2 linked regions of the Variovorax paradoxus genome follow. The protein of the gene in region 1 interacts with the protein of each later gene in a pairwise test. Links are inferred from orthologs where the notes say so. Each region holds a gene or a part of one and is shown on either strand. Other genes may lie near its edges. The genes, in order: GOQ09_RS02390 and bioB.

Evidence for each region.
Region 2: the proteins of GOQ09_RS02390 (region 1) and bioB interact in binary tests that used the Escherichia coli proteins (3 or more experiments, as listed by UniProt). The link is inferred for Variovorax paradoxus from one-to-one orthologs.

What each region holds. Positions count from the first base shown.
Region 1 is NZ_CP046622.1:510,301-516,326, forward strand. The notes cover bases 3,229-6,026. They hold GOQ09_RS02390 (class II glutamine amidotransferase), read right to left. Parts: upstream 5,113-6,026; coding sequence 4,345-5,112; downstream 3,229-4,344. Other genes in these bases: GOQ09_RS02385 (TonB-dependent receptor), read right to left, coding at 3,229-4,238; GOQ09_RS02395 (ABC transporter substrate-binding protein), read right to left, coding at 5,163-6,026. Also shown: gshB (glutathione synthase), read left to right, coding at 1-770; GOQ09_RS02380 (PepSY-associated TM helix domain-containing protein), read right to left, coding at 730-2,028; more of GOQ09_RS02385, read right to left, coding at 2,028-3,228.
Region 2 is NZ_CP046622.1:2,393,512-2,399,739, reverse strand. What follows is about bases 2,155-5,154. They hold bioB (biotin synthase BioB), read right to left. Parts: upstream 4,171-5,154; coding sequence 3,139-4,170; downstream 2,155-3,138. Other genes in these bases: accC (acetyl-CoA carboxylase biotin carboxylase subunit), read right to left, coding at 4,170-5,154; GOQ09_RS11275 (VOC family protein), read right to left, coding at 2,654-3,142; GOQ09_RS11280 (Lrp/AsnC family transcriptional regulator), read left to right, coding at 2,167-2,664. Also shown: GOQ09_RS11295 (RnfABCDGE type electron transport complex subunit B), read left to right, coding at 1-488; GOQ09_RS11290 (LysE family translocator), read left to right, coding at 485-1,123; drug/metabolite exporter YedA, read right to left, coding at 1,137-2,051; more of accC, read right to left, coding at 5,155-6,218. UniProt on the Escherichia coli protein: Catalyzes the conversion of dethiobiotin (DTB) to biotin by the insertion of a sulfur atom into dethiobiotin via a radical-based mechanism.

The sequences.
Region 1 (6,026 bases):
ACGCAAGGGACTGGTACCGCGTCGACATCAGCGAGGCCAAGGCGCTGAAGGACTTCGATGCCGTGCTGATGCGCAAGGACCCGCCCTTCGACGCCGAGTACATCTACGCCACGCACCTGCTCGAGCAGGCCGAGCGCGAAGGCGCGCGCGTGGTGAACAAGCCGAGCGCGTTGCGCGACCATCCCGAGAAGCTCGCGATCATGGAGTTTCCGCAGTTCGTCACGCCCACGCTGGTCACGCGCAGCGCGCAGGCCGTGCGCGACTTTCATGCCGAGCATGGCGACATCATCCTGAAGCCGCTCGACGGCATGGGCGGCATGGGCATCTTCCGCGTGAAGCAGGACGCGCTGAACCTGGGCTCCATCGTCGAGACGCTCAACAAGGACGGCGCCGAAACCATCATGGTGCAGCGCTTCGTGCCCGAGGTCGTGCAGGGCGACAAGCGCATCCTGATCATCGCGGGCGAGCCGGCGCCTTTTGTGCTGGCGCGCATTCCGCAAGGCACCGAGGTGCGCGGCAACCTGGCAGCCGGCGGCAAGGGCGTGGCGCAGCCGCTCACGGCGCGCAACCGCGAAATCGCGGAGGCCATTGGCCGGGTGCTCGCGCCGCGCGGGCTGCTCTTGATCGGGCTCGACGTGATCGGCGACTCGGTCACCGAGATCAACGTGACGAGCCCGACCTGCTTTCAGGAGATCACCGAGCAGACCGGCTTCGACGTGCCGAAGATGTTCATCGATGCGCTCGAAGCGCACCTTGCCGCACCACGCTGAGTTCCTCGGGTAGCGCCTCGCGCTCGCGCCGCGCCTGCATCAGCCGCGCGCGCCGCTTGCGCCACCAGATCACGATGCCCGTGACGGACAGGCCCGCCACCGCCAACCCCATGAGCGACATCAGGATGCGTCCGGGCAGCCCCAGGATGCGCCCGCCGTGCAGCGGCAATTGCAGCTGCGCGAACACGTCGGCGGCGGTGCCGTGCCACGGCCGGTTGCTGCTGATGATGTGGCCGTCGCGGCCGTCCAGGTAGAGGTTCGACAGGCCCATGCCGTCGCTGTCGTCGTGCGAGGCGTGGTCGAAGAACGACACGTTGTAGAAGCCGCCGCGCTGGTTGTAGAACACGCCGCCGAGCGGTGTGGTCCAGCCGCGCCGGCGTGCTTCGGCCTCGGCGTCGGCCACGATCTGGCGGAAGCCGATCGTGGGTTCGATGCGCGCGCCCAGCGGCGCGAGCGGCACCAGTGCCGACGGCCCCGGCGTGGTCTTCGACACCAGCGACAGCATCGGGTGGAAGATTTCCTTGTAGAGATTCAGCGAGAACGAGGTGAAGGCGATGATGATGATCAGCACCCATATCCACAGCCCACCCGCGCGGTGCAGGTCGAAGTTGAGCTTGTAGCCGCCGGCCGCCCAGCGCACGGCCCATGCGGGCTTCCAGCGCCGCCACCATTCGCGCGCGCCGCGGTGCTCGGGGTGCGCGGCTTGGCGCTGGCGCCGGGGTGTCGTGAGATAGAGCGCGACGAAGCTGTCGAGCAGCCACACCAGCGCCACCGTGCCCATGATCCCGTGGCCTAGCCGGTCGGTGCCCCAGACGGCCGGCACATGCAGCGTGTAGTGCAGCTTGCGAAGGAAGGGCATCAGCGTCTCGGGCCTGAGCGAGATCGCAGCCGAATCGCGCCGGCCGCGGATCTCGGCCGTCACCGGATCGACGTACACGCGGTTGTAGCCGAGCTGATAAGGCTTGCCCGTGGCGGGATCGGTGCGCGGCTGCACGAAGTAGCCGGCCGCGTGCCCTTCCTCGAAGCCGAGCGGCATGTACGCGACCCGCACGCGCGGGTCGTGCGCCTCTACCGCGGCCGCGAGCTCGAAGGGGTCGCGGAACGGGCCGCGCGAGTCCGTGTCGTAGAGCTCGCTGTTGAGCCAGCCGTCGATCTCGTGGTCCCACGAGATCACGGCGCCGGTCAGGCCCGAGACGATCAGGAACAGTGCAATCGCGAGCCCCGCGAAGCGGTGCACTGCGGTCCAGAAGGCGCGCATCAGAAATCGATGGTGCCGCTCACCGCGAAGGTGCGCGGTGCGCCCAGGACCAGGTAGTTGGAGCCTTGCGTGCCGCCCACCGACGCCCAGTACGACTTGTTGAACAGGTTGTCGATGCGCGCGCGCAGCGTGAGCAGGCGCCCGTTGCCCAGGTCGACCAAGTAGCGCGCGCCGATGTCGAAGCGCGTCCAGCCCGGAATCTGCTGCGTGTTGGCGGCATTGGCGTACTGCTTGGAGGTGTACAGCAGGCGCGCATTCAGCGACAGGTTGCGCACGCCCGGCACGTCCCACTCCGCGCCGAGGTTGGCCTGCTGCTTGGCCACGCCGATGGCGGTGAAGCCGTCGGTCGCACCGCCTTGGGTGTTCTTCTGCTTCGCGTCGAGCAGCGTCAAGCCGCCCAGCAGGCGCAGGCCCTTGGCAGGCTGGCCGAACACCGAGAACTCGAGGCCCTGGTTGCGCTGCTTGCCGTAGAGGCCGTAGGTCTGGCCCTCGTATTGGTAGGTCGGCTGGTCGGTGGTGAAGAAGGCAGCGCTTGCACCGATCGTGCCGCCGTCGTACTTGACGCCGATTTCCTTCTGCTTGGCCTGGTACGGCGCGAACACCTCGCCGGCGTTGGTGACCGGTCGGCTGTTGACGGTGCCGGGTGCCACGTTGCCCTTGACGAGGCCTTCGATGTAGTTCGCGTAGACCGAGGTGCTCGGCGTGACCTTGAACACGATGCCGGCCACCGGCGTGGTCTTGCTCTCGTCGTAGGCGCTCGTTTCCTTGATCGTGTTGTAGGCGAAGCTGGTTTGCTTGATGGTCTGGCGACGCACGCCGAGCGTGACGAGCAGGCGGTCGTCCATGAAGGACATGGTGTCGGCCACCGCAACGCTCGAGGTCTCGATCTTGTCGGTCAGGCGCGGGTCTTCCAGCGTGTTGCCGGTGAAGCCGTTGGCCACCGGGAACGGCGAGGCGTACGGCGCGTAGATGTTGTTGCGCAGGCTGCCGCGCGAGATCGTGTAGGCGTTGTCGCGGTCGTTGCTGTATGTGGCGGCCGAAGCCACCACCGTGTGCTTCACCGGTCCGGTCACGAAATTGCCGCGCACGCCGATCTCGGCGGTGCCGATGCGGTCCTTGCGCGTGTTGCTGAAACGCGTGCCGCTGGTGTTGCCGAACGCGTCGGCGAGCGTCGGGTTCGCCAGCACGTTGTCTTCGTCGCTGCGGCGCACGCCGCCGGCGGCCCAGGCGGTGATGTTGTCGGTGATGTCGACTTCACCGCGGAAGGTGGCGAACTTGTCCTTTTCCTTCGAGTAGGTCCAGGGCTGCGCAAAGTTGGTGCTGGCGTCGGGTGCACGCGGAATCGGCAGCGCCGACGAGGGCGTGAGGCTCGGGCGGCCGTCCTTCAGGTCGTAGTCCTGGTAGCCGAAGTCGGCCGACAGGCGCACGTTGCGGTTGCGCCAGTCCACGCCGACGGCGAAGGCGCTGAGCTGCTGGCTCTCTTTGTGGACGCCGGTTCCGCCTTCCCGGCGCACGGCATTCACGCGCACGCCCAGGCTGTCGTCGGGGCCGAAGCGGCGCGCCAGGTCGAGGTTCACGTAGCCTTGGCCACCGGTTTGCACGCCGAAGCCGACGCGCGTGAGCGGCTCGTTCGGCGCGCGCTTGGGCAGCAGGTTGATTGCGCCGCCGATGCCACTGCCGCCGGGCGCCGCGCCGTTCAGGAAGGTGTTTGCGCCGCGGAACACTTCCACGCGCTCGAAGAATTCAGAGGCGATGTACTGGCGCGGCAGCATGCCGTAGAGGCCGTTGTAGGCCACGTCGTCCGAGTACACGGGGAAGCCGCGCACCACGTAGAGTTCCTGGAAATTGCCGAAGCCGCGCGCCTGGCGCACCGACGGATCGTTGAGCAGCACGTCGGCAACGCTCTTGGCCTGCTGGTCCTGGATGAGCTCGTTGGTGTAGTTGGTGCTCGAGAACGGCGTGCTCATCATGTCCTGGTTGCCCAGGATGCCGACGCGCCCGCCGCGCGCCACCTGGCCGCCGGCGTAAGGCTTGGTCAGGCCTTCGGCCGAGGCGTCGGCGCTGGCTTCGACGGTGACGGTGCCGAGGGTGCCGGCGGCTTCAGCCGGCGCGGCGGTCTGGGCGGAAGCGGCCAATGCGTGAAGTGCGAGCAGCGTGGCGGCAACGGTCGGGCGCAGGCTCGCGCGCAGGAAGGAGGATGAAGAAGACATTGAAAAGTTCGAAAGGGGCGCAAATGAGAAGCATTATTGTTACCCCGTCGAACCGGTTTGCCGATACTTTCTCGCAATGTTGCGAAAAAGTGTCAGTAGAAACGCCTCAGTGCCCGAAGCGTTGCCCGTCCACAAACACGTGCAGCTCGCCCGGCACAAAAGGCGTCCAGCTCTCGTTGCTCGTGAGCGGCGCGGTCACCACCACGGCCACGCGGTCGTTGGGCGTGGTGTGCCGCGCAAAGTCGATCTCGAGGTCTTCGTCCGCGAGCTGCGCGGTCACGAAGGGATGGCGCCGTTCCACGTACCAGAGGTTGGTGGAGGCATGCGCCCAGAGCGCCTGGCCGTTCGAGAGCATGAAGTTGAAGGTGCCGTGGCGCGCGAGCTGCGGCGCCAGTTCGCGCAGCGTGAGCGTGAGCTCCTCGATGCTCGGCACGCCCGCATGCGACTTGGCCAGCTCCTGCATGAGCCAGCAGAAGGCGTGTTCGCTGTCGGTGTTGCCCACGGGATGAAAGTTGCCGTGCAGGCGCGGGCGAAAGTCCTTCAGGTCGCCGTTGTGGGCAAACACCCAGTAGCGGCCCCACAGTTCGCGAACGAAAGGGTGGCAGTTCTGCAGGTTGATGGCGCCCTGCGTGGCCTTGCGGATGTGCGCAATGACGTTGCGGCTCTGGATCGGGTAGCGCCGGATCAGCTCGGCCACGGGCGATTCGCTCGCGGGCATGTGATCGACGAAGTGGCGCAGCCCCCGGTCCTCGAAGAAGGCGATGCCCCAGCCGTCGGCGTGATGGTCGGTGCGGCCGCCGCGCTGGGCAAAGCCCGTAAAGCTGAAGGTCACGTCCGTGGGCGTGTTGCAGTTCATTCCAAGCAGTTGGCACATGGCGCTATTAAAGCGCGAGCGCAGCCGCCGCGGACGAACCCGCCCAACGCTCAGCGAACGAAGCGGCCTTCAGGCGTGACGCGCACCATTTCGATGAAGCGCGAGCCGGTGGTGGCGCCGGTCGAAAAGTCGATGTCCATGCCGGCCAGGCGCAGCTTGAGCGCGCGCAGCGTGGCGTGCAGGCGGGCGCGCGTCAGGTCGCGGCCGGTGCGCTTGATCGCCTCGATCATCACCAGCCCGTTCAGGTAGCCCTCGAAGCTGCCGTAGCCCACCGGCACCTGGGCGCGCTCGGCCAGGCGGCGGTAGTCGCGCGTGACGGCCTCCACCTCGCCCCAGGGGTAGGGCGTGACCTGCGAAATGGCCAGCCCGCCCGCCTGCAGCGGAACCACCTTGGCCGTGACTTCGCCCGAGACGACCGACATGCCGTAGAACATCGGCTTGCTGCCGGCGGCATACATGGCCTTGATCACCTCGCCGGTCACCGTGCCGGCCAGGTACATCAGCACGGCCTGGGGTTGGCTGTCGGCAAGCGTCTTGCCCGCGGCGGCCGAGGTCGAGCCGTCGCCCTTCACCGCCACCACCACCGTGGGCGTCTGCTTGTGGGTGGCCATGGCCGCCTCGATCAGCTTGACCGCCTCGAGGCCGCCGGGGTTGTCCAGGTGGGCGATCGCGATCTTGCTCACGCCAATGGTCGACAGGTGCTCGACCAGTGCTTGCGCCTCGCGGGCGTTGCTGGCGCGCACGAAGTAGGCCGAGCCTGCCACGCGCTCGCGGGCGCTGTCGCCCACGCCGTAGCCGCCCACGCTGGGCGCGCCGCTTTGCTGCAGCAGCTTGGCCGCAGCGGACGTGGTGCCCGAGCCCACGCAGCCGAAGAAGGCGAACACGCGGTGGTCGTTCAGCAGCTTGCCGTAGTT
Region 2 (6,228 bases), 1.9 Mb from region 1 along the record:
CGGAGGGCATTGGGAGACTGGCGCAGCTCACGGGCCGCCAGCCGCTGCCGCTCGATCCGCAGTTCGGCACTGAAGGCCCGCGCGCCATGGCGGTGATCGACGAGGCCTGGTGCATCGGTTGCACGCTCTGCCTGGATGCCTGCCCCACCGATGCCATCGTGGGCATCAACAAGCGCATGCACACGGTCATCGAAGCGCATTGCACGGGCTGCGAGCTCTGCATTCCGGTCTGCCCGGTCGACTGCATCTCGCTCGAGGTCGAAACGCCGGGCCGCACCGGTTGGGCCGCATGGTCGCAGGCGCAGGCCGAGGCGGCATTGCGGCGCTACCAACTGCATGGCGAGCATCGCCGGCTCGCCAAGCGAATCGAAGAACCCGCACCCGCCGCCGAACCACAAGCCGCCGACACACGCAAGCGCTCCATTGTCGAAGCCGCCCTCGCGCGCGCCCGTGCCGCCCAGCAACGCCCACCCGCCGCCAAGCCATGACACTCGACACCCTGCTCATCTACGTGGTTGCCTCACTCGCATTGGCCGTGATCCCCGGCCCCACGATGCTGCTGGCACTGTCCAATGGCATCGATGGCGGCATGCGACGCGCGAGCTGGGGCATTGCCGGTGCATCGCTCGGCAGCATCACGCTGATCGCCGTGGTCGCCCTCGGGCTCGGCTCGCTGCTGGCCGCGTCGGAACTGCTCTTCAACGCGATTCGCGTGGCGGGCGTTGCCTACCTGGTGTGGCTTGGCATCAAGCTGTGGCGCAGCGACGCCACCGACCTGGGCGAGGCGCTGGCCAAGTCCGCCATCGAGGTTCGCCCACACGGCCGCATCGCGCTTGTGCGCAGCCTGCTCGTGGCGCTGTCGAACCCCAAGACGGTGTTGTTCTTCGCGGCCTTTCTGCCGCAGTTCATCGACATCACCAAGCCGCAGGGCATGCAGTACCTTCTGCTGGGCTCGATCTTCGTGGCGCTCGACACCTGCGTGATGCTGGCCTATGCGGCCGCCGGCACGCAAGCCGTGCGCTGGCTCTCGCGGCGCGGCCTCAAGGTGCTGAACCGCAGTTGCGCGGCCGGCATGTGGCTGCTGGCGGCCACGCTGGCCTTCTGGCGCCGTCCGGGCACCTGAAGCAGGCGCGGGCTCAGCCCTTCTGCGGGCGCTTGAAGAGCAACAGCAGCACACCGGCCAGGATGACGGCCACGGCATACCACTCGAAGCGCGTCACGGTTTCGTTGGCAATCCACACGCCCAGCAGCATCGCGATCACCGGATTGACGAAGGTGTAGCTCGCCGCCAGCGCGGCCGGCGCCCTTGCGAGCAGCACCATGTAGGCGTTGAACGCAATCAGCGAACCGAAAACCACGAGGTACAGCCAGGCCCAAACGGCCTCTGGCGCTGGTGGCCAGACCAAGCTCTCGCGAGACACCGCCGCAAGCACCATCAGCACCAGGCCGCCACAGATCATCTCGCTCGCGAACCCCATCGCGCCGGGCGCGAGCGGCAGGCTGCGCTGGCTCAGCACGCTGCCCATCGACCAGCAGATGCAAGCCACGGAAATGGCCAGCAGCCCCGCGGGCGATGACTGGAAGCCGCTGCCCTGCGTCAGCATCAGCACGCCGACCAGCCCAAGCGCGATGCCCATGGCCTCGAGCCGCGTCGGCTTCACGCCCCAGATCAGGTTGAGCAGTGCAATCAGCAACGGCACCACCGCGATGAAGGCCACCACCAGACCCGAGCCGATCGATACCTCGGCATGCGCCGTGCCGCCCATGCCGCCGCCCAGCATCAGCGCCCCTACGACAAGCGCATTGCGCCATTGCAGCGCCGAGGGCCAGGCAGCGCCGCGCCAGCGCATCCACACCGCGAGCATCACGCCCGCAAACAAGAAGCGCGACCCCATCTGCAAGAACGGCGGAAAGCTGATCAGCGCGTACTTGATTGCGAGATAAGTCGAGCCCCAGACCACCCAGGTGGCGGCCAGGCAAAGCCACAGGAGCGGCGGCAGCGTGCTGCGGGAGCCGGATGAGGCTTGGGCGGGAGATGCAAGAGTCGGCATGCGAGGTCTGTCTTGTTGGTATTGGAACCCCATCCATGGTATGAAAGCAAACCCTTCGCAGCCATGCACAACTCATGGTTCTATCTGTTTTGAACCGTCGATTTAAAGGAGTTACATGGACTTCACCTTCAACCCCGCACTGGACGCCCACGACACCCGCATCCTGGCTGAACTGCAGGGCGATGCGCGGCTGACTATGGCCGAGCTGGGCCGCCGCGTGCACCTGAGCCAGCCGGCCGTGACCGAGCGCGTGAAAAAGCTGGAAGCCGCGGGCGTGATCAGCGGCTATCGCGCCACGGTCAACCTCGGCAAGCTGGGCTATGGCATCCGCGCGATCATCCGCGTGGGCCGCGCCGACTACGCGCGCGTGGTAGAGCTGGTGCAGCAGACGCCCGAGTGCGTCAATGCCTACAACGTGACCGGCGACGACAGCTGGATTCTGGAAATTGCGGTCATCGACGTGAGCCACCTCGATGCGGTGGTCACCAAGTTCTGCATCCTCACCGAAACGGCCACCTCGATCATCTTGAACCCGGCCCGCGAGCACCAGCCGATGCTGCCGCCTCAGCGCTCGGACGTGAAGCCGCCGATCAAGAAGGTGCTCAACGCGTAGCGGCCAGCGCGTTGAACGCGGTCACCACCTCGGGTGGCGCCTGCACCATTTCTATCAACACGCCCTCGCCCGCAATCGGAAACTCGTCGTTCGCCTTCGGATGCAGAAAGCAGATGTCGAAGCCGGCCGCGCCCTGGCGAATGCCTCCGGGCGCAAAACGTACACCCTGCGCGGTGAGCCATTCGACGGCCTTGGGCAGGTCGTCGATCCACAGGCCCACATGGTTGAGCGGCGTGGTGTGAACCGCGGGCTTTTTCTCGGGGTCCAACGGCTGCATCAGGTCGACCTCGACCTTGAACGGCCCGCTGCCCATCGAACAGATGTCCTCGTCGACGTTCTCGCGCTCGCTCTTGAAGGTGCCGGTGACCTCGAGCCCCAGCATGTCGACCCAGAGCTTCTGCAGCCGCATCTTGTCGGGCCCGCCGATGGCGATCTGCTGGATGCCCAGCACCTTGAAGGGACGCGGCGCGGCCGTCATGCGCAGGCCCCAGCTTCTTCGGTGGCGGTGGTCCGGCGCGACTGCAGACCCAACTTGCGCAGCAGTTGCACGTCGGCCTCCACGTCGGGGTTGCCGGTCACCAGCAGCTTGTCGCCGTAGAAGATCGAATTGGCACCTGCCATGAAGCACAGCGCCTGCACTGCATCGCCCATTTGCTGGCGGCCTGCCGAGAGCCGCACGCGCGCGGTCGGCATCGTGATGCGCGCCACCGCGATCATGCGCACGAAGTCGAAGGGATCGACCGGCTCGGAATCGGCCAATGGCGTGCCCGGCACGCGCACCAAGCTGTTGATCGGCACCGACTCGGGGTACGGATTCAGGTTGGCCAGTTGCGCGATCAGCCCCGCCCGGTGCACCGGCTGCTCGCCCATGCCGACGATGCCGCCGCAGCACACGCTGATGCCGGCGCTGCGTACATGGGCCAGCGTGTCGAGCCGGTCCTGATAGGTGCGCGTGTCGACAATGTCTGTGTAGTACTCGGGCGCGGTGTCGAGGTTGTGGTTGTAGTAGTCGAGGCCCGCGGCCTTGAGCTGTTGCGCATGATGCGGCTCCAGCATGCCGAGCGTGGCGCAGGTCTGCATGCCCAGGCCCTTCACGGCTTCGACCAGCACAGCCACCTTCTCCACGTCGCGGTCCTTCGGCGCGCGCCATGCGGCGCCCATGCAGAAACGCGTGGCACCGGCATCCTTGGCAGCCTGCGCGGCACGCACCACCTCGTCGACCTCCATGAGCTTCTGCGCCTTCACGCCGGTGTCGAACTCGGCCGACTGCGGGCAGTAGCCGCAGTTCTCCGGGCAGCCGCCAGTCTTGACCGACAGCAGCGTCGCAAGCTCGATGTCGCCCTCGGGGAAGTGCTGGCGGTGCACGGTCTGTGCTTCGAACAGCAGTTCCATCAGCGGCTTGTCGAGGAGCGCCTGAATCGCCTCGACCGACCAAGGTCCCTGCGGCTCCGCGGCCTTGGTGGGGCGGTGTAGCGTGATCGTCTGTTGCAAGTCGTTGGCACCCATCAGTTGAACTCCAGAATGATTTGATCGACAGCGAGCGACTCGCCCTTTTTGGCCGAAATCTTGTCGACCACCCCGTCTTGCGTGGCGAACAGCACGTTTTCCATTTTCATGGCCTCGATCACGGCCAGCTTCTCGCCGGCACGTACCTGCTGGCCCGGCTGCACGGACACCTCGACCAGCAAGCCCGGCATCGGCGACATCAGGAACTTGCTCAGATCGGGTGGCGCCTTGTAGGGCATCAACTCGAGCAGGCGCGCACCCAGCGGCGAGAGCACCATGGCTTCGATCTGCGTGCCGTCGTGCGACACGCGCAGCGCCAGCGGGTTCTTGCCCGCCCCGCGCTCGACCTGTGCGGTGAAGGGCCGGTCGTTCACCATGCCCTGCACGCGGATCGCGCCCAGCGCAAAGCCGCTGTCGATCTTGTAGTTCTTGCCGCCCACGGCAACGGCGCTGGCGCCGGTCTTGCCATGAAAGTCGGTCACCGACACCGGGTGGTGCACATGCTTGCCTTCCGGCCCCAGTTCCACCACCACGAACTGCTCGCCCACCTTCACGCCGTGGCCTTCGAGCTGGCCGCTGATGCCCGAGGCGCGCGCGCGGTAGCGGCGATGCACATAGGCCGCAAGCGCAACAAGAAACGAGGGGTCTGCGTGCGGCACGTCTTCCGCATGGAAGCCCTTGCCGTAGTGCTCGGCAATGAAACCGGTGTTGAAATCGCCCGCCACGAACTTGGGATGCGCGAGCAGCGCCGCCTGGAACGGAATGTTGCTGCTGATGCCGCGGATCACGAAACCGTTGAGCGCCTCGCGCATGCGCGCAATTGCATGCTGCCGGTCCTTGCCGTGCACGATGAGCTTGGCGATCATCGAGTCGTAATACATCGGGATCTCGCCGCCTTCGTACACGCCCGTGTCCACTCGCACGCCGTTCAGGCGCTCGGTGTCGCTCGCGAACATGGTCTCGGCCGGCGGCTGGAACTTCACGAGGCGGCCCGTCGAAGGCAGGAAGTTGCGGAACGGATCTTCGGCGTTGATGCGGCACTCGATCGCCCAACCGTTGCGCTTCACCTCGGCCTGCGTCAGCGGCAGCGCTTCGCCGGCCGCCACGCGGATCATCAGCTCGACCAAGTCGAGCCCGGTGATGCATTCGGTTACCGGATGCTCCACCTGCAGCCGCGTGTTCATCTCCAGAAAATAGAAGCTCTGGTCCTTGCCCACCACAAACTCCACCGTGCCCGCGCTCTGGTACTTCACCGCCTTGGCCAGCTGAACCGCCTGCTCGCCCATCGCCTTGCGCGTGGCATCGCTGATGAAGGGCGAAGGCGCCTCTTCGATCACCTTCTGGTGCCTGCGCTGGATCGAGCACTCGCGCTCGTTCAGGTAGATGACATTGCCATGCGAATCGCCCAGCACCTGGATTTCGATGTGGCGCGGCTCCTCGACGAATTTCTCGATGAACACGCGGTCGTCGCCGAAACTGCTCAGCGCCTCGTTGCGGCACGAGGTAAAGCCCTCGAAGGCTTCCTTGTCGTCGAAGGCCACGCGCAGCCCCTTGCCCCCGCCACCGGCCGACGCCTTGATCATCACCGGGTAGCCGATGTCCTTGGCAATCTCGACGGCGCGCTCGGCCGTTTCAATGGCGTCGTTCCAGCCGGGAATGGTGTTGACCTTGGCCTCATTCGCGAGCTTCTTGGAAGCGATCTTGTCGCCCATGGCGGCAATCGAATAGTGCTTCGGTCCGATGAAGGCAATGCCCTCTTCCTCCACCTTGCGCGCAAAGGCTTCGTTCTCGGACAGGAAACCGTAGCCCGGGTGCACCGCCTCGGCGCCGGTCTGCTTGCAGGCCGCAATGATGCGGTCGGCCTGCAGATAGCTCTCGCGGCTGGGCGCAGCGCCGATGTGCACAGCCTCGTCGGCAAGTTCGACGTGACGTGCTTCCTTATCGGCGTCGGAATAGACGGCGACCGTGAGGATGCCCATCTTCTTGGCCGTTTGAATCACGCGGCAGGCAATCTCCCCGCGGTTTGCGATCAGGATTTTCTTGAACATGTTGTTGTCC